Regions from separate parts of the Paenibacillus tundrae genome, predicted to be linked through region 1. Evidence: predicted binding sites of a transcription regulator. Region 1 holds the regulator's gene; each other region holds the start of a gene.
The links. The regulator Rex, encoded in region 1, represses fermentation and respiration genes when NADH is low (regulators of the CRP and FNR family bind a similar motif). The targets are predictions, from matches to a motif close to TTGTGAAATATTTCACAA.
Positions count from the first base shown of each region.

Region 2: a site for Rex is predicted at 4,272-4,289, ahead of V6W81_RS27520 (cytochrome ubiquinol oxidase subunit I). Genes of this name have one in related genera too.
Region 3: a site for Rex is predicted at 4,141-4,158, ahead of V6W81_RS04010 (TIGR04053 family radical SAM/SPASM domain-containing protein). Genes of this name have one in related genera too.
Region 4: a site for Rex is predicted at 3,738-3,755, ahead of nirB (nitrite reductase large subunit NirB). Genes of this name have one in related genera too.

Region 1 is NZ_CP145605.1:4,107,419-4,113,710, forward strand. It holds gene V6W81_RS18335 (hypothetical protein) at 1-215, opposite strand, end outside; gene V6W81_RS18340 (hypothetical protein) at 547-1,074, opposite strand; gene V6W81_RS18345 (amidohydrolase) at 1,111-2,415, opposite strand; gene V6W81_RS18350 (redox-sensing transcriptional repressor Rex) at 2,402-3,055, opposite strand; gene dinG (ATP-dependent DNA helicase DinG) at 3,257-6,121, opposite strand; gene V6W81_RS18360 (tetratricopeptide repeat protein) at 6,283-6,292, opposite strand, start outside.
Region 2 is NZ_CP145605.1:6,155,991-6,162,282, reverse strand. It holds gene V6W81_RS27540 (class I SAM-dependent methyltransferase) at 1-505, opposite strand, end outside; gene V6W81_RS27535 (glycosyltransferase family 4 protein) at 502-1,920, opposite strand; gene V6W81_RS27530 (glycosyltransferase) at 1,922-2,713, opposite strand; gene V6W81_RS27525 (hypothetical protein) at 2,713-4,014, opposite strand; gene V6W81_RS27520 (cytochrome ubiquinol oxidase subunit I) at 4,417-5,832, shown strand; gene cydB (cytochrome d ubiquinol oxidase subunit II) at 5,819-6,292, shown strand, end outside.
Region 3 is NZ_CP145605.1:907,027-913,318, reverse strand. It holds gene V6W81_RS04025 (DUF4317 domain-containing protein) at 1-95, opposite strand, end outside; gene V6W81_RS04020 (DNA alkylation repair protein) at 559-1,266, opposite strand; gene hemG (protoporphyrinogen oxidase) at 1,469-2,959, opposite strand; gene V6W81_RS04010 (TIGR04053 family radical SAM/SPASM domain-containing protein) at 2,979-4,070, opposite strand; gene V6W81_RS04005 (HEAT repeat domain-containing protein) at 4,295-6,292, opposite strand, start outside.
Region 4 is NZ_CP145605.1:4,642,637-4,648,928, reverse strand. It holds gene V6W81_RS20880 (formate/nitrite transporter family protein) at 1-769, opposite strand, end outside; gene nirD (nitrite reductase small subunit NirD) at 822-1,148, opposite strand; gene nirB (nitrite reductase large subunit NirB) at 1,180-3,609, opposite strand; gene V6W81_RS20865 (metal-dependent hydrolase) at 3,927-4,634, shown strand; gene V6W81_RS20860 (hypothetical protein) at 4,876-5,196, opposite strand; gene V6W81_RS20855 (M42 family metallopeptidase) at 5,377-6,292, opposite strand, start outside.

The DNA of each region.
Region 1 (6,292 bases):
AGTCTCCCCAAATCGACATCTGGTTCAAGATCAAGTTTCATTTGCACGCTATTGCGGTTAATAGTTAAATGAACATCATTGACTCCATCATACTGGGTAATCATTTTTTCGATCGGATTCTGCATGGCCACTTGGCGATACACAAACCAACCTCCAAACAACAGGACGGCAGAAATGACGACAGTTAAAGCAATCGGTAATACTTTTAGCTTCAAATGAGTTTCCCTCCCAAATTTGGCCTATACTAAGCCTGTAGGCGTCAATAAATTTGCAATCCAAGTCCTGTTCGTAATTAAACAGGATTTATTTGTCTTGTTTATTCATCATGTAATGTTGAATACATATCTGAGTATATCACATCGTATATACAATTTCGAAGGCTAAAATATGAATAAATTATTAATTTTAACTATTCAAATCCAATAGAATGACAAAAACACCAAAGAACCGTGCAGTCTGCTATCATCTGCCGGTACTTTGGTGCTTTATGGTACTATACGAGTTAGACTTCATTACAAGGAAGTAATGTTGGCAACTGTACAGTAGCTAGCTATTTGGTAATGTGTAGACTAAATCTACCTGTTCCCCATTGCTAAATCGATAGAAACGATAATAATTGTGGGTATCGTCATTATAATACACTTGCCATACGTAGATTCCGTTCACGACACCAGGCATAATACGCTTTATTTCTCCACCCGGTACCTCTGAGCTAAATCGATTGCGAATCTGGGTTTCAGACATGCCATTCTGAACCAGTTCACTGTGCACTACATCAGAGCCTGTTACCGGCTTGTTTGTATTGTCGAACTTCACCCATACGAGAACATCCTGCTTGTCCTTATTTTTACCTAGAAAGGTCCAATAGATGTTGTCTGCGCCATCTTTACCACCCCAGACATATTTACGGATATCTTGAGTGAACGTAATGTCTTGCTGCTGTGCAGCTTCAATAGCCATAGCTTCTTCATTGCGCTGATCCTGAGTGACATAGACATAATAACGTTGAAGTCCAAACAGGAGCAGAACTAGAACCAGCAACGATATCCAGATCCACTTCTTTTTTCTCTTCAAAAGCCGAACTTCCTTTCCTCTAAAACGCTACATGAATTAACGGGCAAGCAAACCATCAAATGCCGATTGAGACTCACGCAAGATGCGCTCTTCGTCCATTGTGAGACATTCGCCGTGTTTAATCACTTGTTTACCATCCACCCACACATGCTCCACGTCTTTCGCTGAAGCCGAATAGATGGTATGTGAGATTAGATCCGTATGCGGATAGAAATGAGCTTGTTCAATGTTAAGGGCGATAAAATCTGCCTTCATCCCCACTTCTAATAAACCCGTATCATCTAGGAAAATAGATTTGGCGCCATAAGCCGTTCCTAACAGAAGAGCTTCTCCAGCTGGTACAGCCGTTGGATCACCCGATACTCCTTTATGAATCAGAGCTGCCAGTCTCATCTCTTCAAACATATCCAGGTTGTTGTTGCTTGCAGGGCCATCGGTTCCCAAGGACACCATCACACCAGCTTTTAGAAGATCCGGTACACGAGCGACACCCGAAGCAAGCTTCAAGTTACTACCCGGATTATGGGAAACTGCAACATGATTTCGAGCCAAAATTTCAATTTCTTCATCATTCAGGTGTACGGCATGAGCAACAAGGGAAGGACGGGAGAAGAATCCCAGTTTCTCCAGATGAGCAACAGGACGAAGCCCATAATCAGTCACATTTTGCTCCACTTCTCGGATCGTTTCTGACATGTGTGTATGCAGAGGCAGATTCAAGTCGTGTGCAACTTGTACAAGCTTCTCTATGTAATCCGGCGGACATGTGTATGGAGCGTGCGGTGAGATAACCGTTGTGATGCGGCCATCCGCTTGTCCATGCCACTCACGGGCAAATGCAGCCGATTCTTCCAGCTTACGCATCTGCTCTTCTTCTGAACACAGACCAATAACTCCACGAGCCAGAGAAGCGCGAATACCGGATTGTTCTACCACTTTAGCCACTTGATCCATATGATCATACATATCGAGGAAAGCCGTAGTTCCTCCTTTTAGCATTTCTAACACAGATAGGGATGATCCCCAGTACACATCTTCAGCCGTCATTTTAGCTTCCATAGGCCACATTTTCTCCTGTAACCATACCTGCAGCGCTAGATCATCTCCATGTCCTCTTAGAAGTGACATTGCTGCATGACCATGCGTATTGATCAGACCCGGTAGGAAAAGAAGTCCTTTTCCATCCACTTTAGGCAGGCTCTCGTCCCCTTCCGGTAGCGTCTCACCAATATGCACAATCTTATCATTTTCCACAACCATATAACCTTGAACCACTTTCCAGTCCAAACCACTATTTACAGCAAATTTGCCGTTATGAATAACCCATTTATTTGTCGTCATCTTCCTCGTCGTCCTTTCCATTCTCCAGGTAATAAGCAAGGCTGAGTAGATCCGTCGTAAAGTCAGCATGGTGAATGCGAATATGCGGCGGCGTTTTCAAGATCGTTGGTGCAAAATTAAGTATAGCCTCAATACCCGACTCGACCAGTTGATCAGCTACATTCTGAGCTTCTGTATCTGGAACTGTAATTATGCCGATACGAATATTATCCTTTTGGACAGACTCTGATAATTCATTCATTGGTTGAACTTTCAAGCTATTAATCTGAGTACCAATCTTGGGACCGTAAGCATCGAATACGGCAACAATCTTCATGTTGTCTTTCAAGTATGCATTGTAATTAGACAAGGCGTGTCCAAGATTACCCGCACCAACCAATGCTACGTTGATTTGCTGATCGATCTTCAGGATGTGCCGAATTTTCTCGATCAAGTAGGAAACGTCATAGCCAATGCCTTTGCGACCAAAATCACCAAAATAGGCTAGATCCTTTCGGATCTGAGCTGGATTAAGATCCAAGCGTAGTCCTAGTTCTTGAGAAGAAACCGTAGTAACCTCACGTTGACTCAATTCACTCAAATAACGCAAGTAAACTGGCAAACGCCGCACGACAGCTTCTGATATTTTATCTGATTTCATTCGTTTACTCCCCTTTACCAATGTGACCCTGAAGATAGATTAAATAGGAGGCACCCTGCATGCCATACAAAATCACGGTTACGTGGACAGGATGCCTCAATGATATACATTATGATAGCAGTAATCTTTATTTCTCAATTATTGAATCTTATAAATTTTACAACTAATTGCGATCAGGGTGCAACGCTTGCGCGTATAGCCCTATTCCGATGCCTCATCAGTAGGCTGGTCTAACCACTCACGAATTCGTGGAACCATCTGTTCGGTCAGCATATGCTCCATTTTGGGACCTGGTAACGAATATAAGAAATACTTACCGTAATATGCTTCAATGACCCGTGTATCGTATACAATGACGATGCCTCTGTCCTTCGCTGTCCGTACAAGTCTTCCGAAGCCCTGCTTAAAACGAATAACAGCTTGTGGCACAGATAGCTTCATAAATGGATTTTTCTTCTGTTGTTGCAACAGCTCGCTTTTCGCTTCCAATAATGGATGATTAGGCGGCTGGAATGGCAATCTAACAATTGCCAGACAGGTGAGTGCTTCCCCTGGAATGTCTACCCCTTCCCAGAAGCTGCTGGTACCCAAAAGTACTGTTGCTTTGGCGTCTTGGAATCGGCGTGTGAGCTTCGAACGGCTACCACTATCCACCCCTTGACCGAGCAGCGAGATATCATTACCCGCCAAGGCCTCCTTGAGCGGATCATACACTTGTCTCAGCATCCGATATGACGTGAAGAGCACCATCATTCGTCCACGCGTCGCAATGGCCGTTTCGGCTAATGAATGCACCAACATATCAACAAAGTGTGCATCCCCTACGCTGCCTTTTAAACTTGGGAAATCACGTGGAATAACAAGCAAGGCCTGATCCCGATAACGGAACGGAGACGGTAGCAAGGACGTAAGCAGACGGTTATGGTCTGCTGCTTCCTGCAATCCTAGTTGCTCAATCATAAATTGGAATGACTTATCTACAGAAAGTGTAGCTGAAGTCAGAACAACGCTTTTCTTTTTGTCGAAGAACAATTCCTTCAGTTGTGCGCTGACATCTACAGGAACCGCATAGAGCTGTAGCGATTTACTTCGGAACTGTCCACTTGCTTCCATCCAATAAACGGTATTGACATCATCCATACGCATGAAGAAACGTAGATTCTCTTTGAGTAGGGCAAGATCCTTCAGAAGGCCTGTAATATCCGTAATCAAGCTATCGGATTGATAATCATCTTGTTCTTCCTTGATCTCAAGTAACAGCTTATCACCCTTACGAATCAAGTCACCTAACGTTACGTATATTTGATTCTCATCCTCTTGAAGCGCCTGCCACTTATCAGGCTTCTGCGACGGCTTCAATCGAAGAGAGAATTGACCTGTCTCCCCTGGGGAAGCATCACTACGCTCAGGAAGAAGATTAAATAAAGATTCGCTCAATCTGTCCCACATGTCCTTGACTTCAACAGCAAGCGGGAACATCTGATCAATAGCTGAACCCCATTGTACTGATTTTTCATGGCTTGATAGCTGGGAGCGAAGCATAGGCAACTGACCGTTACGGCTATCTTTAAACAGACGTGTGAGCGTATGAACCATCGTGAAATATTTCATATGCAAGCCTAAATGTTTGCCTGCTACGTCCTCTAGGTGATGAGCCTCATCTATAACAAGACTTTCATACGCAGGAAGAAGCTGATGACTTGCTTTCACATCGGTAAATAATTTGGAATGATTCGTAATTACGATATCTGATAAGCCAGCTTCATGCTTCGCCCGGTGATAGAAACATTTGCGGAACCATGGGCAAGATCGCCCAAGGCAGGATTCAGACTCGCTCTGCACCGTCTCCCAGAAGTCCCCACCACGCGCGCTCAGGTTCAGTTCTTCGTCGTCCCCTGTTTCTGTCTGAGCAAGCCAAACAATCATCTGTGCTGCTGTGAAATAGTCTTCTTTGGGTGTAGCAAATTCACGTTTGTTGATTTTGTGTTCGAATTTGCGCAGGCACAAATAATGACCCCGACCTTTGAATACAGCAGCTTTAAACGGCAACGGTACAACTTCAGTAAGCATCGGTATATCCCGTTCTCTAAGTTGCTCCTGCAGATTAATGGTGTGTGTGCTCACCATTACTTTCTGTTCTTGCTTCACACTTTCATAAATGGCTGGTAGCAGATACCCCAGAGACTTACCTGTCCCCGTACCTGCTTCAATAAGCAGGTGCTTCTCTTCATCCAGAGCCTGTCTCACACTGCTGAACATTAAAGTCTGTGCTTCCCGTTCCTCGTAGTGATCCAAGGTATCTCTGAGATTGCTTCGAACCTGATCCATGAATTGCTCAAAACTGACACCATCTAGCGGATTACCCTCCAGCTCATTGCGTGGAGCACCAATGTCCATCCAATCACTCACATTAAGCGCTAATTGGCGATAATAGGTGTGTCCATCCAAATCCTGAATAGGTTCAGCTTCCTTCTCACTTCGCATACCGTCGAGGTACCAACCGAAATCGCTATCCTCTGGTGCAAATAAGTCAGACAAACGCTGAATCGTAATAAGTGGCAATTCCCGTAGCTCATCCAAGCACTTCAGCAGTACATGCGCGGTAGCTAACGCGTCGCTATCCGCCTGATGCGGACGGTCATGCTGAAATCCGAATTCAGTCGATACATATCCTAACTGGTAGGAGCTAAGTGAAGGAAATGAGATTTTGAGAAAATCAATGGTATCCAAAATTCGTCCTGTGAATGGCAAATATCCACAACGGTCTAATGCATTTTGAAGAAAATGAAAATCAAATGCGACGTTATGACCAACCAGAACGACATCGTTCAACAGTGGAACCATCTCCATCATCATCTCTTCTAATGAAGGAGCGTCCGCAACATCTTCCTCGGTAATACCGGTTAACCCCGTAATAAACGGTGGAATCGGTACGCCCGGATTCACATAAGAACTATATATTTGAGATATGCTGTAGTCATGATCTATGATGGCAAGTCCGGCCTGTATAATTTCACCGTCGGACTGCGTGCCGGTTGTTTCGAAATCCAATACGGCAAATTTCATTGCAATGTACGATCCCTTCCATTCCAGTCTATGTTACAGCATAGCAAAAAAAAGGACGTTTGAAAATTAACTGACAAAAAAAGGCGGTGCCTCCTCCGTAATCCCTGAGGAAGAAACACCGTCTTCATGCTGGCTACTCCAATTTTTTATCCCAAATGCAGTCAGCCAATT
Region 2 (6,292 bases), 2.0 Mb from region 1:
CGATTAACCTTCCATCTGGCTTCATGACTCGGGCGAACTCTCGAAACGCACGTAGCATCGTGCCTGTATCTAGATGCTCCAATACAGAGATACAGAAGACGCGGTCAAATGTGCTTGTTTCATAGGGTAACTGAGCGAGATTAGCCTGTGCACGGTGCAGTTTGGCTAGATAGAACTCAGGAAAGTCACGTGCGGCTTCTTCGCCAAAGTCTGAGATGATATCCAGTCGGATGGCTTCCTCCGATAATATGCGATCATCCCAATCGCAGGCATGAACCTCCTGGCATTGCTCTGCGAGCCAGAATTTGAAGGGGTGTGAGATGCCACAGGCAGCGTCTAGAACAACGTCACTCGGACGAGCGAATTGACGAGCCCATTCGTATTCATAAGGTCTGCTCCACCATGCCGGATGTAAGGGGAATATCAGTGTATCGGTCTTCGGGTCGTTACGTCGAACATATCTAGATTCCATTAATTCTGTCTGATCCGCTGCATCCATCATCATCGAACCCCTTCCTTCATATCTGCGTCAGCAAGAAATGTACGGAGTACCTCACTCCATTTGCGTTTCCATCGGGATAGGTCGTAGGCGAGTGCTGTTTCGCGTGCATAGATGCCAAGACGTTCCCGCTCGGCTCTGTCTTGGACAAGCCGGACGAGAGCAGCAGTTAGCGCTTCTTGGTTGGGTGGAACGAGCAATCCGTTGAATCCATCCTGAATTAGATCATTTAGTCCACCCACATTAGAGGCAACCACAGGTAACCCGCAGCTCATCGCTTCCAGACAGGCATAGGAGGTACCTTCCGAGAAAATCGTAGGAATGACCGCGATATCCGCGTGATGGTATGCCTCTCGGATATCCCTGAAATCATACGTACGGTGAAATATCCGATCAGCATGCGGGTGTGTGCGATGCCAGTAACGGAAGGAGCGGCCTACAGTACTGCCTTCCACCAGTTCTCCGGCGAACTCGATCTCCAGATCTGGAAAGGCTCCAAGCAACTGATCTGCCGCTAGCATCATCGGAATGATGCCACGTTCCAGGCTGACACGACGAGGATAGAGGATACGCACTGGGCGGGATATGGCATCGCGCTCGTTCAACTTACTAGTTACAGTAAACCCTGCAGACTGCTCTTCACTCTCTTTACTTTCTTCATCTTCTTCATTCTCTTCTTTCTGCACCTCATGCTTCTGTGTAAGCATGTTCTTAGGTACATCCCCATCTATATGCTGATCTCGCTCTAGACCAGGAGGTGGGACATCAGGCGTGCTGGAGATGAAGATACGATCTAAACGATCTTCATGCTGTTCCAGGTCTTCCTTCCACTGGGATAGCCACTGTGCCTCCTGCTCGTGCTGCATCTGACGCCTAGGAGGGGCAGGGGTGAAGTATGCGGTATCGACTGCATTCGGAATTAAGATGAGCTGTGTAGGATCACTGAACGTGCATGAAGCACGACAATAGGTCTGAAAATGGGAATCCACAGATACGATATTCAGCAGACCATCGACGGCCTGCTGAATATGCTCGGCAACCTGCTGCTTCGTTTCGAGCGGTAGGCCAGGACGATCCCAGTTAATACCGTGGCAGATACCGAGGCTGCCCGGTTTATAAGCAATCGGTTGCCAGATGCAGCTAGCATAAATGATAGGACCACGCGCAGCTTCGGCCATTCGAGCGAAGGCTTCAGGTACGTCGTTCATATCGTATGGGTAACCGAAGACGTCAATCTGTCCTGTACGTGTCTGAAAAGCTTCGAAATAGGATAGTTGATGCACTTCAGGAATGTGTCCCATCTCATGGATGACACTGCATAGATCCAAAATATATCGTTCCAATCCACCCCCGAATACCCGTGCGAACTCCCGGTTGTACCCGTCTGTGAAGCTGTGCGTTAGAATGCTGACTACCCCCATGTCACTGCTCCTCCTTCCAAGGAACCAGCCGGGGTTCCGGATCAAGAATAGACTCATAGTGTTCGAGACTGCCCCATTGTCCATCTGGATCAATGCGCTTGTAACGCAGATATTTACGCACCCGATCTTCCAGAGTACCTGCCCAGCCGAGGTGCTGTACTTTTAATTCGGTATTTATGCCAGGCAAGACCATGCAGGATAGCGGGAGACGGGGAACGTGATGATTTTGCTGTGGGTAGAAGTAGGGATACTCAGGTATATATCGCACAAGTGAGGCCGTGTGCCTCTGATGTAGCTTCCATAGCTCATCCTCCCGATAGTGAGTACGCCCACCCCACATATCGTAGAAACGAAATGCTACCCAGTCCGCATGCTCTTGGTTAATGAGCTCCCGCATGGCTTGTTTGGCTTTTGTACCGTACAGCTCATCAGCATCGACAGATAGGAGCCAGTCTGGTGAGGTGCTCATAGCTGCTTGCCATAAGACGTTACGTAGACGCCATTCCTGAGCAAATAACGGTTGTTCAAGCACCTCTAAGCGGACAACCTTGGGATAAGATCGGCAGATGTCTGGCGTTCCATCTGTACTGGCATCATCCACAATCACGATCTCATCTACAAAATCACTCAGATTGTGCAGCACTTCCTCCAGATATCGCCCACGTTCGTTTCGAACCTGAAGCATTGCAGTCAGTTTGTTGTTTTGGCTTTTGCGGATTCGCCGGATGGAGGCAGGCTCTGTCTCGAGGATTGGCTCCCGCATATGCTGTCTGCGTTTCTTCGGATCAAACATTAGGGCACCTCCCCAAGTAGCTGTTGTATTGCTTGATCCAGCAGTTCCATTTCGACAATTCGGGCAAGAGCATGCTCATCATCAAGAGCTGATTCTAGAAATAATGTAACTGCTCCATGGCGTTCTCCCCGCAGGGCTAGAGCGGTGCCGGACAATTGGCGGTAATCTTGCTGGCTGGCTTGATCCACAATATCTGCGGCATGAACCAGTTTAAGTGCTTCCTCTACACGTCCGGTTTCCTGGAAAATGCGAAATTTCCAGTGCCGGGCCGTTTCTCCGCCGAGCTTATCGAGTACTTTTAAAGCCGTTCCATAATCATCATTTAGACGTAGTAATTCTGCCTGCACGAGCTGATGCTCTCCAGCCTCCAACCAACGACATAACTGCTCGTAATGATGCCGTTCCTGATCCGTGGCGGCAGTCGTTCCGTACACTTGCAGAGCATTCTCCACTTCCCCGGCTCTTGCCTGAATGGCGGACAGGAAGCGGTAGTGTGATTGAAGACAGTCAGAGCGTCCACATGAGATCGCATGGGCAAACGCTTCTTGAACTGTTGCGGCCGCCCGCGAGTCTTCCAATATATATTCATAAGCAGCGAGCAAAAAGGAAATCGTCTCATGTGCGCCTGTTTTGGAACGGAGCTTCCGATAATAATCTGCTCTTAGCTTACATTGAAGCTGGGTAACCGTATCTGTGGCACTGCTATGGATCTGTTTGAGTGCGTGCAGAAACAGCATTTCGTAATCCCGCAGTGGAATTTCAAGCTCATCTTTTTGCATCATGCCAGAAGGTGTAGGGTCTTCCCCGCCTAGCCAGACGGTGCGAACACCTTGAAATACCAGCTTCATATAACGTGTCTCTGAGGACGTACATACCAGATTAGAAATGCCGACCAGCTTGCTAATACAGCTCTCCCAGAGCGGCGAGTCGGCTTCCTCTTGGACAGGTTCCGGCAGGAGCGTTATCAACAGATCAGGCTCAATGGAGGCTACTGCGGTAAGCCAGTACGGATGTGCAACGACTGCAACAGTACGAGGCTGTTGTAGCAGGGCTTCCGCCTCCAGTAAGGATATTAACCTAATCGCTGCAGGTAGATCGTCTGACCGTTCCAAATGGCTAACGTAGTAGACTGTTCCTTCAGCAGCCAGTAGTGCAGCAATGTCTGGATAAGGAAATGACGACCATCCCCCTTTACGGGGAAATAGAACGTATTGAATTGGAGAGAGGGACGTCTCCTTATATTTTTGAGCTGTCTCGTTCGGTTGAATCTGACTCTCGCTGGATTGTACAGGTTCTTCCACGGGCTGGATCACCTCACTTTGTTTGCATTTAGACTCGGATAACACGGATATAATTCGTTGAACTCACTCCATATGTAAAGCCTTTGTCGCACAAGGAATAGGTTGCCTGACATTAACATATGGGCATTCCGCCTCAAACATGAGCAACTTCCGTGAATAGACGAAGTTGACAAGCGTCCCAAATAACAGAGAATCGTACTTTGAATTCGTACTAATGTGTGACCGTCGTCACATTTTTGTGGATTTTTTGACTAAGTTTGTGATTATTATCACATGTATAAAATAGGTAATCTGGCACAATACGTTCATCAATGTATTTGGTGGACAGACAGCGAAGGTGCAGCTTCAATCCCAAGTACATACATAAATAATGCGAATAGAACAGAAAGAAGGGGTAACGGTATGGATCCGATCATGCTATCGCGAATCCAATATGCACTCACAACGATTTTCCATTTCTTTTTTGTGCCGCTGTCCATCGGTCTAGTGCTGCTGGTAGCGATCATGGAGACGTTGTACGTCATGAAGGGGAAAGAAATTTACAAAACGATGGCCAAGTTCTGGGGCAAATTGTTCCTGATTAACTTTGCGGTTGGCGTCGTTACAGGTATCCTGCAAGAGTTTCAGTTCGGTATGAACTGGTCGGAGTACTCCCGCTTTGTTGGGGATGTATTTGGTGCGCCCCTGGCTGTTGAGGCCTTGCTGGCGTTTTTTATGGAGTCTACCTTTATAGGGCTATGGATATTTGGCTGGGATCGTTTGTCCAAAAAAGTCCATTTGGCCTGCATCTGGCTAGTGTTTGTCGGTACCTTCTTATCGGCACTGTGGATATTAGCAGCGAATTCATTCATGCAGCATCCAGTGGGCTTCGAGATCAACAACGGCCGAGCCGAGATGAATGATTTCTTCGCACTGATTACCAATGGTCAGCTGCTTGTTGAGTTCCCGCATACGATCTTTGGCGCATTAATGACAGGAGCGTTTGTTGTAACAGGAATCAGTGCCTATAAATTGATGAAAAAGCAGGACGTTGAGATATTCCGCAAATCGTTCAATATTGCGATCATCATTGGTCTCGTATCCTCCTTCGGTGTAGCCTTCTCTGGGCACTTCCAGGCACAATACCTGGTTGAGACCCAACCGATGAAAATGGCGGCCAGTGAAGGCACATGGACAACCACAGAAGACCCTGCACCATGGACGGTGGTTGCCTTCATCGATCCAGATCAGCAGGAGAATTCAGGGGAGATCAAAATCCCAGGATTACTGAGTTACCTGTCCTACAGTACATTTTCGGGCAGCGTCAAGGGTATGAAAGAATTAAATGCAGAATACCAGCAAACTTACGGCCCTGGAGATTACATCCCACCGGTACGTACGACCTTCTGGAGCTTCCGTATTATGATTGCGGCGGGTGGTTTGATGATTGCACTTGCTCTATATGGTACTTACCTGGCTATGCGCAAGAAGCTGGAAGTGGCAAAGCCGTGGTTTATGCGTCTCATGGTATTTGCCATCTCTCTGCCGTTTATTGCGAACACTTCCGGATGGATCATGACCGAGGTTGGTCGGCAGCCTTGGACAGTATTTGGCTACATGACGACGGAGGCGGGTGTTTCACCGAATGTATCGGCAGGGATGATCTTATTCTCTACGATTGCATTTACGGCTGCGTACACCGTTCTGGGTATCGTGATGGTTTATTTGTTTGTGCGTGAGATCAAAGCAGGGCCATATGCCGTAGATAAGCCAGAAGATCAGGACGAATCAGCCGATCCGTTCGGCGTGGATAGGGGGTATTCCGTTGTCACTAAGTGAGCTGTGGTTTTTGTTGATCGCCGTATTATTTGTGGGGTTCTTTTTCCTTGAAGGCTTCGATTTTGGTGTAGGCATGTCATCAGGCATCATCGCCAAGACAGACCGGGAGCGTCGTACACTCATTAATTCGATAGGTCCGTTCTGGGATGGGAATGAGGTGTGGCTGATTACGGCAGGGGGTGCCATGTTTGCGGCCTTCCCGCACTGGTACGCCACGTTGTTTAGTGGTTTTTACCTGCCGCTAGTTGTGGTGCTGTTAGCTCTGATCGGACGCGGGGTGGCATTTGAATTCCGCAGTAAAGTAAAGCGGCAACAGTGGCGTAAAACGTGGGATGTCATCATCGTTGTATCCAGTGCTTTGCTGCCCTTCCTGTTCGGCGTTGTGTTCGCTACACTGATGAAGGGTCTGCCGATTGATGGAGAGATGCAGCTTCGTGCAGGTTTTCTAGACATCGTTAAT
Region 3 (6,292 bases), 3.2 Mb from region 1:
TTCGTAATATAGACGTTAAGAATATCGTAAATATTCAGTAGATCGTGATCCAATTTGAATTGTTTGCGTATATGCGCGACTTCTTTTTTATTCATGTTCCGTTAGACAACTCCTATAATAAAATAATTTTATCTATCCGCAGCTCCCATATGCTAGACATGAATGCTGCCTATGAAGTCTTCCATCTATGCTAAATTGCGATCGGGGCGCAGGTATGAAGTAGCTACATATAACCGTGCTTGATCTCCATTATTGTACGCTCAGTGAAAAATTATATCATATAATGATGCGGATGAATGAGAATCAATCTGTGGCATTTTACCTTATTATCACCAAATGATATGAACATCCATATCGGGTAAAAGGCACTCTTTTTATGCCTTCCCATCTTGTAATGAACATAGAAGGGTGCAAGTTCACTCGCGGTTTGTATTGCTTTTCATGATCAAGATCCTATCCTTAGAATGAAGAAATTGTGATTGTATACGTAATTATGGTGTGCATCAAGTAAGAAAACCGCTCCTTTATAGGTAGCGGTTTTCCTCATTCAATCTCGTACTAACACCTTACATATTTGCGCTTAAAACCTATCCGTCCTTGATCCACGGCCTTCTGGATGTTCTCAGAAGCTTGTATTAGCTTACTCTTAGGCTTGTCCTTGTTTACTTCAACAGGGCCAACCAGCTTAGCCGTCTCCACTGCCTGATCATGTAGAGGTTGATAAGATGTTGCTACAGTATATATGAAGTTGTTCATTGAATATTTTGTTCGTTCCGGCGAATCATGAATCGTGTCCTTCACCTGTTCCAGCATTGCTTCTAGCTTATCTGAGGAGAACTCATCATCCTTCCGGCTTCCGAGCAACCAACAGTAACAGCTCCAGCCTGCTGACATCTTCAGCTCATCACCACTCGCAATCCAAGCATCGGCAACCTCTTGAGCAATATCCGTCTCTGCGAGTGTGACCGCTACGATATAATCAGATATCATGTAGAAATATGCCGTTTCCATCCAACGCTCAAAATCCGCTGCAGTCATCGCTTTGGGGTCGGCAATAACGCCGGCAAAATACATGGCATCATAATTGCCCGTAGCATAGAGTTGATCGGCAAGTACCTGGTCTTTCTTAATCTTGCGGGACATCGGCTTCATCGCACCAGTAGCAACACCGAAAAGTGGTTCGTGCGCGCCATTAGACATATATATTTTTTTCGTTCGTTCCTTGCCCAAGGCTTCAAGCTCCTGCATCACTTCTTCTAGATTCATTGGAGGATATGCCCCTTTCTATAGAAACACTATTCATAGTTTACGATGTTATTAGAATTATATTTATTTTATCACAGTTGCTCCCACATCATACATTCACAAAGAGCTGAGGTCATCACTTTTAATGCTCTCTCTCAGCCAACAACAACACAAATAGCCGCCACTCCAGAGAGCCGCGACAATTTGGTTAAGAACCTAAAAACTACACACTCATATCTATTAATCTGGTTAACAACTTATTCGCCATAGCCTTGCCTTGGGATATACAATCCGGAACTCCGATTCCCCGATATCCCCCACCGCCTAGGTACACACCTGGCATAACCGTTGCCAAAGCATCGTCAAGCTCCTGCATACGCTCCAGATGTCCCACCTTATATTGTGGCATTGCATCGGGAAGTCGGTTCACTTCCGTAAAGATCGGCTCGGCAGATATGCCCATCATCTCTTCCAGTTCACGGCGTACATGGTGCACCAGCTTCTCATCTGAGAGCTGATCATCATTTTCCTGCCCGTATTTGCCCACATAAGCTCTTAACAGAATGTGACCCTCTGGAGCCGTATGTGCCCATTTGGAAGACGTCCAGGTGCAGGCGGTTACCGCACGTCCTTCTTTACGAGGAACGACGAAGCCTGATGCAGCCAAAGAGATACCGACATCCTGCTCGCGATAAGCAAGTACAACATTCATCACGGATGCATAGGGAATGGTTTGCAGTAACTCGGATATAGACTCATCTGGCAATAACCTAGCTGCTACATGGGCTGGAGTAGCGATTACCATCGCGTCTGCATGAAGCTTCGTTCCATTATGCAAGTGGACAACATAACGCTCCCCTTCATGTGTGACACCTGATATTTCTGTATTCTTCATCATATTAATACTGGAGGATAATGCCTTTTCGAGATGAGTCACGACCTCTTCCAGCCCTCCACGGGCACTTAGAAACATGCTTTTCTTCACCGTACTTACACTACCACTATCGTTACCACTTCCACTTTTATTCGCAGTTTGGCTCGATTGCGTCGTCTGCTTCGGAACTCTGCTCTTTCGAACACCAAGCATACCTACAATTAAGCTCCGATGCTTCTGTTCGGTTTCTTGCAGCATCGGAAAGGTAGCCTGCACACTTAGTGCATCTGCATTGCCTGCATAGATCCCTGCCAGCAGTGGCTCGGCAATCTGTTCCAGCACCTCATCTCCCAGGCGTCTACGAAGCAGTTGTCCCAGAGACTCATCTTCCACATTCGACTTTCTTGGCAGAACCAGATCTGCAGCAGCTCGCACCTTCCCCCGCACAGATATCAGCTTGGTTGTAATGAATGGTTTCCACTTCGTCGGTACGCCAAGCATAAAGCCATCCGGGATGGGATGCAGCTGATTCCGATAAGCAATGTAGCTGTGGGATATCCCAGGTCTTGTGCCAACAATGTCATCCCCTATGCCCAGCTCCTGCATCAGTTCAATGATGGAAGTTTTGCGGGCAAGAAACGAGTCCGGCCCCCGTTCAATGACAAATCCATCCTTTTTCCCGGTATGCATATGTCCGCCGAACCGATCACTTTTCTCCACCAACACAATCTCTGCTTCAATCGCGTGCGCCCTGCACAACTGCTCTACATAATAAGCTGTACTGAGTCCCGTGATTCCGCCTCCAGCAATAACGATTTGCTTCCTGCTTTGTTTATCCATTACACACTTCCCACCAATATTATGTTTGTCGCAACGCAGACGGAATATAGCCACACGCTGTATCACTCGCCATATAGTCTCCCGTAAGCGCATACGCTCTTGCCCTTGATCCACCGCACATGGTTTTAAATTCACAGACACCACATTTGCCCTGCAATTGGGACTTGTCTCGTAACGTCTGCATTACTGGAGAATTCCTGTACACGTCAATAAGTGATTGCTCCTTCACATTGCCGCACACAACAGGCAGAAATCCGCTAGGATATACATCGCCGGTGTGACTGATAAATACAAAACCATCCCCATCATTCACACTTTGAGGTGCACGTCCCAGCATATCCAGACGTTTCATAGAGCTACGCTCGGAACCCACTGCCCCGCGACCCTGCATCATCACCCGCCGATAGTGCGGTGCCTCCGTCGATTTCACACCGTAAGGCATCTCTTGCGCAATACGTACCATCCACTTCATGACCTCTTCATGCTCTTCTGGACTAATCATATCCTTCTCTTGGGCTCTCCCTGTCGGGATCAGGAAAAATAAACTCCACAGAACCACGCCCATCTCCTTCACCTTGCGGCTAATCGCCTGCAAATCGTGCAGGTTGTATCGGGAAACGGTGGTGTTTACTTGAATCGGAATGTGAGCTTCTTGCAGATACTGGATGCCCTTCATCGTCATATCGTATGAACCCTTCGTTCCGCGAAAATGGTCATGGATCTCCGCTGTCGAACCATCCAGGCTGAACGCCCAGCGGGATAAACCCACTTCTTTGGCTTTCGTTATTGCAGCACGCGTCACCTTGGGTGTAGCGCTTGGTGTCATGGAGACAGGAAGCTGCTTCTCCTTAATGGCATACTCTGCTAACTCAAATAAATCCGGTCGCATTAACGGATCACCACCCGTAAACACAAATAACGGCTGTACTTCCATTGCCGCAATGTCATCAATCAATTTTTTCCCCTGCTCGGTTGTCAGCTGCCTTGGATCTGCTCTATACTGGGCTTCCGCGCGGCAATGGAGACATTTCAGAGCACACGCTCGTGTGACCTCCCAGATCACAATGAACGGATACTTAGCATAATCTCGCGGTTTCATCTGAGGCATCATCTGAGGTTTCATCATCCATTCTCCTCCTCATACACATTCCATTAATTTTAAAGTAGTTGGAATAGCATGAAAGTGAGATGAATCACAATTGTCTTTTTGCTCCTAAAATGAAAGAGATCAAAAAAACCGGACTCACCCTTAGATGCGGGTAAAGACCGGTCTTTGATTATTCTTATTTTTCTAGCCTAGCAAAGAACTTAGAACCAATGCGAATTCAGATCATATTATTCAAGCACGGTCCACAGATCCAATGCCATCAATCGGATAATCTCATGTTCATGATTTCGATAAGCCCTTAACCGATCAGCAGAAGCCTTGTTCCATAATAGAGCTTTACCGGCGATCTTCAACAGCGACAGACCTATATATGAGGAAGCGATCTGCGACTGAGCGTTCAACCGATCCACGAGTTCAAGCAGCCCCTCCGGTTTCCAGTAACCTACGCTGCCATTGACGACCCGGACGATCTGATGATATGCAAAATCAAGCAAATAAGGCTGTCCATCCACCATCGGAATAACAACATTCAAACTAGCGACTGCTCCGTCAGTATCGCTCCAATCCGTCATAGCTAATTGCAACTTGATCACAGAAGGTTTCATCGTATCTTGAGACTGGAAAATTTCAATCAAGCCTTCATACAAAGGTATAAGTAACCACCGTGCAGGGCGAGGCAATGAGGCGAGCTTGTCTATTAAGGCGAGCAAACGCTGCCGGTGTGGCAGATCTCGCTCGGTACCGGCATTCCAATCAGCTGTCGTTTCGGTATCAACCAATTGTCTGCACACGGCGATGACCTGTTCATTCGTTTGTCCATCACGGCAAGTTGCAATGATTGTATCAAGTGCCGCTTCCCAACGTGTGCTATCCTGCAGATCCCCGAGTGCCTTACTTGCGCAAGCCGCAATCACATCTTCGTTCCCGTTCACCCACTTGGCCATTGCCCGAAAAGCTTCTTTCGCAACAGCCGAATCCGTGTGACCTGCAATCTCAGTAATCCACTGCAGATACCGTGGACGTGCCTCCACGGGAAGATCGCCCGGCTGCTGATTCAGCAAACTCCTTGCGATATCCCGCTGTGGAGACGAAGCCATCGTGCTCATCATCGCCCAGCTACGTTCATCGTCAAGACACTGCCTTGCCGCATGCCCTATGGCAATGATCACGTCTTTGTGCGTATTCGGTTTCTCGTATTCCCGAACGAGCAGAGTCATGCTCTCACTCGTTTTATAAGCACCCAGAAGTCGAATCGCTTCTTTTCTAACCGTAACTTTCAGCTTCTCCCGGTTTAACAAGTCAGAGAGAATGGACGTTAACAACAAAGGACTTACCCTGCGTGCGCATCTAGGAATCGAATACATCGCAACACGTGCACGGTCTCCCTCTAGGTTGTCTAACAAAATAGGGAGTGCCTTCTCCGGCTCTTCCCATAGCGAAAAGGCATGAAGGGCTGCTTCAACGACGTGTACTTCCTTATCCTGCAATAGGACTTCCAGTTGATCCGAAGTATAGTCGGGCATACTTGCAAGATTTCTCATCGCCGATGCACGCTCATGGAAGCTGCGCTTGGCATCTAATGCGACTCGTTCAAGCAAGGTAGCAAGTGCTTTTTGCTGACGCGGCAACCAACGATAAAATCCATTATAGGCTGGCACAAGATAGATTGTTTTGCCTGATAGATGTTTTCCCTTAATAACCTTTCCTGTGATAAACGGATCTAGCCACTCTTGTCGTTTCAAATGCAGATGGTTGAACACCTCATAGAAAGCAATGAAGGACGGATCTCTGTCGATCAGCTCTCTGACTCTCTCGTCCCGTGTTTTATGGGGAGCTAGCCAGTGCCGAACAGCCTGTGCAGGGGACTTTTGAGTTTTGACCAGTTGCTCTAACAGATGTTGGAGTTTCGGCAATCGCTCTACAGCTTTACCGAATGCATCTGCCATCCGCAGAACTACATGGTCATTCTCACGCTTGTTAGCTTCCGTGGCAAAAGCATAGATCTCATCAAACAAAATCTCAAGTGCATGACTCGGTATGCTATCCCAATCTTTGGCGAATAACACAAACTGCCCATCACGCATAACCATTCTCTCAAATGTTCGCAAAGCGAATCTAAACAGCCTACTCTCTGGTTCCAGTGCATGCTCCCTCAGTAAGTCAAAAGCCAATCTTTCCGTTACGTTCTTCGTCCCATATGAGGTATCTCGTGCTTCAACCACACT
Region 4 (6,292 bases), 540 kb from region 1:
TCACAGGTGATACGAACCAATAGGCCATCCCAACAAACAAAGCGCCTCCGACAATGTTACCGAGTGTGACTGGAATCATATTATGGAACCAGCCTGCTAATGTGATGGTATCCGGATGGTTTGGCAGTAACCAAGATAAGGAGAGCAATGTCATATTGGCAACGCTGTGCTCATATCCACTGGCGATAAATGCGTACAGACACCACCAGATCAATACAAGCTTGGCAATGTCCTCTTTTGTGCGTGAAGACATCCAGATGGCTAGACAGACGAGCCAGTTACAGAGAATGCCGCGGAAGAATAGCTCAGTAACGGGGGCTGCCATCTTCTTAGCAGAAACGGCAAAGAGCAGATGCTCTGGTGTAGCTGTTTTGAACAAACCACTGCCGACAATGAGCAGACTCAGAATGACCGCGCCGATCAGATTGCCGAGAAAGACAAGTCCCCAGTTCTTCATTGTGTCTTTCACGGTAGTGCGACCTGCTAACGTACTCATGGTAAAAAACATATTGTTGCCCGTAAACAGCTCCGACCCTGCAAAAATAACAAGGGTGAGAGCGAGCCCGAAGGACATGCCCATCAGGATCATCTGAAAAGGTGATTGCGCCGCGAGAAGCGGTGCGCCGATACTGAAGATTAGAATAATGCCAAGGCCTACATATGCACCAGCCATCAAGGCGGATACCATATAACGTGCTAGACCTGAATTCATTTGATCTCTTTTTTTGACCGCGGCTTCAATAATTCCTTCAACATTAGGTGTGTACATGTCGGTTTCCCCCATACTTAAGCATCAATCCCATGTGTTACCTGGACTGCAGCTATACTGCAATCCAGACCGTTCCATTTTCCACTTTGACCGAGTACATCTGAACCTGTCCTTGGTCGGGAGCTTGCACTAGACCTGTGCTAAGATCGATCTTCCAATCGTACAGTGGGTCATAGAGGTAATGACCTGACACAATGCCTTCGGCAAGTGGTCCGCCTTTCGGATGCGGGTTTCGATTATCTGCTGCGAAGATGGTGCCATCCGAGGCAAGAAATACAGCGAGCTGTTTGCCTTGAATCTCAACGACTCTACCAATGCGAGGTAGAAATTCATCAATCGTTCCGGCAGGGTAATAGGTGCCGGCTGGTTTAGTTGTCATATTGAACTCTCCTTATCTGTAGTGGTTTGACTTACGGACGGGCAGTTACTTCAATTCCGTGAAATAGTTTGTTCTCACCTTGTTCATTTCGAATTGCTTTTTGCCAAGGTTCTTCCACATGTCCAAGTGCAAACTCAATTCGTTCCATTAGCGCCTTACGTTCTTGAATATCGTCAACCACAACTGCACGTATCGATTCCAGACCCACACGTTCTACCCATTCCGAAGTCCGTTCGAGGTAGTTGGCAGTCTCACGATAATGTTGCATGATGGCGCCGCACAGCTCGATCAATTCTTCGTCCGTTTTCACTTTGCAGAGGGAGTCCGCAAGTCTGGCTTTGATCCCGCCGTTACCGCCGATGAATATTTCCCAACCGCCGTCGTTACCAACAATACCGATATCTTTCGTACATGCTTCTGCACAGTTACGTGGGCAGCCGTTCACGGCGTATTTGAATTTAGCAGGTAGATCCAAGCGTTCGAATTTACGTTCAATTCTGGCGCCCATAGCCATTGAATCCTGTGTACCGAAGCGGCAGAACTGTGAACCTACACATGTTTTGACGGTACGAAGTGATTTAGCATAAGCATAGCCTGAAGGCATATCGAGCTCAGCCCATACGTTTTGCAAATCTTCTTTTTTGACTCCGATCAAGTCTAGACGCTGTCCTCCAGTCACTTTAACCGCTTTTACATCGTATTTGACCGATACATCCGCGATACGTTTCAAGTCTTCTGGTGTTGTAACCCCGCCATACATCCGTGGCACAACGGTATAGGTTCCGTCTTTCTGAATATTGGCGTTCATACGTTCGTTGACGAAGCGGGATTCCTTCTCATCCTCATGTGTATCCGGTGCAATCATACCCAGGTAATAGTTGATTGCAGGACGGCATTTCGAGCAGCCCTCAGGCTGAGTCCATCCCAATACGTTCATCACTTCTTTGGTCGTTTGCAGACCTTTTTGTCTGATCTCCGCTACGATCTCATCCCGGCTTAGGGAAGTACATCCGCAAATGCCCTGTTTGGCACCCGTTGTAAAATTATCACCAAGTACATATTGCAAGATCTGTTCTACGACTGGTTTACAGCCACCGCAAGAACGTGTTGCACCCGTGCTCGCTTTGATCTCATCGATGCTGGTTAATCCTTGATTCGTAATCGCGTCCATAATATGACCTTTGGTAACACCATTACAGCCACATACGATTTCGTCCTCAGCCATCGTTTCTACCGATGTTGCCTTCTTGTGTCCACCGCAGCCTGTGCCCATGAGTGAAGCGTACAGGTCATCGGTCATTTCAGTCTGTTGCTTGATCAGTTTTTGCAGCTCCGCTGAATCCGTGATGTCACCAAATAACACAGCGCCGACCATTACATTATCGCGAAGCAGGATTTTTTTGTACGTGCGTTTCCATTCGTCTTTGTGAGAGATAACCGTGTGCTCAGGGCCATCAATAAACTCACCTGTCGAAAATACATCTACGCCCGAAATTTTCAATTTCGTAGATACTACAGAACCTTCATAAGGTGCAGTTTCAACACCGCATATATGTTTAGCCAGGATCATACCTTGTTCGAATAATGGAGCGACGAGGCCGTAACACACACCGCGATGCTCTGTACATTCTCCGACGGAATACACATTTTCAAGAGAAGTTTGCATGTAGTCGTCAACAATGATGCCTCGATTGACTTCCATGCCGCTCTCGCGAGCAACAGTGATGTTTGGTTTGATACCGACAGCCATAACAACAAAATCAACATCCAGTACCGTTTCATCTGCAAAACGAATACCTTCAACACGCTCGCCGCCAAGCAATTCGGATGTCTGTGCACCCATTTTGAATTGGATGCCTTGGCGTTCAAGTTCAGCCTTTAACATGGCAGAAGCTGTTGAATCTAGTTGACGTTCCATGAGATCCTGCATTAAGTGGACAACGGTAACCTCCATGCCGAGCTGAACCAGTCCTTTAGCTGCTTCTAGACCTAGCAATCCGCCACCAATGACAGCTGCTTTTTTGTAATTCTTCGCTGCATCTAGCATCGTATTACAGTCAGCGATATCCCGGAATCCAACAACGCCCTGTTTATCGTGTCCAGGTACAGGAAGAATAAAGGAATTGGAGCCTGTAGCAATGATGACCTTGTCATAAGGAACGCGCGAACCGTCTGTAGTCACCACTTCGCGTGTATCGGAATCGATTTTGGATACCGTTGTGCCCATATGCAACGTAATACCATATTCTTCATACCAATGCAGGTCATTGAGTACAATATCATCCAACGTTTTGCTGCCCTCCAGCACATAGGACAACATAATGCGGTTATAGTTAGGGTAGGGTTCTGTACCAATAACTGTGATCTCGAAGCGGGAGCTTAATTTTAAAATTTGCTCAACCGTACTAATTCCTGCCATGCCGTTACCGATGACGACCAGTTTTTCTTTATTTCCGTTCATGTGTATAGGCCTCCTTGGATAGACTGTACATTACCAGTGGTTGTTCAGAAGCTCGCGCTTTTGAACACGTATTTACTAACATTTTTAGTGGTTTATATTTTAATCATACAGATGATTGGCATCATCTAATGTGATAAATTTCACAAATAACGATAAACTCCTCACAAAATAAAAACTGTGGTCCCGGTCACAGAACTCAAAATTTATTTTGAAAATAAATAAGGATATACGAACTATTGTTCTCATTTTGAAATCAGTGTAATATCAGAAGTGGGTCAGTTATGTTCCCTATTTCGTCGAAAGGAAGTTTTTGCATCATGATGGGAAGATCCCACCTTATTATTGGAACAGGGGTATCGCTTTCTGTTCTTCAATTCACAGGTCTGCCTGTAACAGATCCTGCAGTAACGGTGGCGCTGATCGGTTCACTGTTGCCTGACATCGATGAACCCAACTCGCTATTGGTTTCGAAGGCTCTGCCAAACAGTCTCATTAGGCTACTACAGACGATTTTGTTACCGACGGCGGTGTTTGTGTACTTCTATGTTCAGAGTCAACCTTGGAATCTGTTACTTGCGATCTTGATTGGTATGGTATCATTTTTGCCTTCACGCTCACTCCGTAAAGTGCTAATGTTTGCGATTGGCTTGGGGTTGGTTTTCTACGGCCATGCATTTGCGCCTTGGAACTGGATTGCAGGGAGTTTGCTGATGTTATGTACAACGCTGACACACAGGGGACTAACGCATACAGTGTATGGAACTGCAGTGTGGGCAGGACTGCTGTATACTACGACTGCGCAGCTGCAACCGGAGATCTGGATCGCTGGGGGTACAGCCTATGCTATGCATCTACTTGCTGATTCATTAACGAATCGGGGAATCCGTCCACTACCGCCACTTAAGTGGCGTATACGTGCGAATCTAATGAGTACGGGAACCAAGCATGGAGCCGTAGTTGAGAATGTCTGCATTGTACTTACTCTCATACTTGCCTGGATTGCATTTTCACCACTATTTCTCTAACGATCCCAATAATGCCAGTCTGTAGATTGAAGCTCAGACTGGCGTTTGTAGGGATACAGATGATTTTTGTCTTGCATGCTAGGGTGGATGCCGCTTACTTAAGCTTGAGAAGGGGCATCGGTTAGGCTATCAATATCTGAGGAACCATATACGAATAAAACAACAAGAATGACGATGATGATTAGCTCGGCGAATCCATTTCCATCGAAGTCAGACATGATCTCAACCTCATTTCTTGGTGTTAGGAATTGATTCTTTGTTGAAATGCCCGAATAACATCATTTAACGTCATATCGCCACCGATTTCATCCAGAAATTGCACAAGTTTGTCTTGATTCGATGGTGTGATCTGTTGTAGCGTTTTATATTGGCCGACCAATTCAACGACAAGCGTAGCTTCGCGAAACAACGTAACCGCATCCACTCTGAGCTTCCCGCTCACTAGTAATGCTGCCACAATAAGCTCCAGATTTCTTCCTTTAAGATTACCGCCAAGAAGGGAGCTGGCAGCATTCTCTTTTTTGGAGCTCTTATTCGACTTTCCATTCTTTCTTACTGCCATAGAAGCTCCCCCGCCGCTTGGTGTTTGATTCTTCTTCCGTTCTTGTATCTTATGTGTAATTTCCTATAATGTTCGACCTATTAATCTATCCTTTTTGAACACGTACTATTGGTGAAAACGAAAAAAGAGACATCCCGACATAGTCAGGACATCTCTTGAAATAAAGCGTGCGTTCAGATGTTAAGCATTATTGATAATGGTATTCATCGTGGAGCGATCCAGTCCTTTGACGAGCTTCACAATCAATTCTTTCGCTGCATCATAGTCATCTGTATGGATGATGGATGAAGAAGTGTGAATGTAACGAGCACAGATTCCAATAACGGTGGAAGGGACACCAATACCGCTCAGATGAACCTGTCCTGCATCTGTTCCTCCTGGTGAGATGAAGTATTGCATCTTAATCTGGTTGGAGGATGCTGTATCCTGCACATACTCAACCATACCACGATGGGTGAACATGCCTGGATCAAAAATACGCAGCAATGCGCCTTGTCCAATATGTCCAAAGGATTGCTTGTCTCCTGTCATATCATTGGCTGCACTACAGTCGAGTGCGAAGAAGATATCAGGCTCAATGAGATTTGCAGCGGTACGTGCGCCGCGAAGACCCAATTCCTCTTGAACGGTTGCCCCGGAATATAGGATATTAGGCAATTTTTCTTTATGAAGTGCCTCAACGAGTTCCAGTGCGAGACCAACACCATAACGGTTATCCCACGCCTTAGCCATGATTTTCTTCGGATTCGCCATTGGTGTAAATTCACAAATAGGTACAATTTGCATGCCCGGATGGATGCCCCATGACTCCGCTTCAGCGCGGTTATCTGCACCAATATCCAGGTACATGGTGTTCAGATCCACCGGCTTGCTGCGCTGGGACTCATCCAAAAGATGTGTAGGTGTAGAGCCTACAACCCCAGTAATTCGGCGCTCAGGTGTGATGATCTGAAGTCGTTGTGACAACACAGCTTGGCTCCACCATCCACCCAGTGGACGGAATTTAATCATACCGGTTTCTGTAATGCCAGTCGTCATGAAGCCTACTTCATCAAAATGCCCAGCAACCATTACTTTAGGGCCTGATTCATCCCCG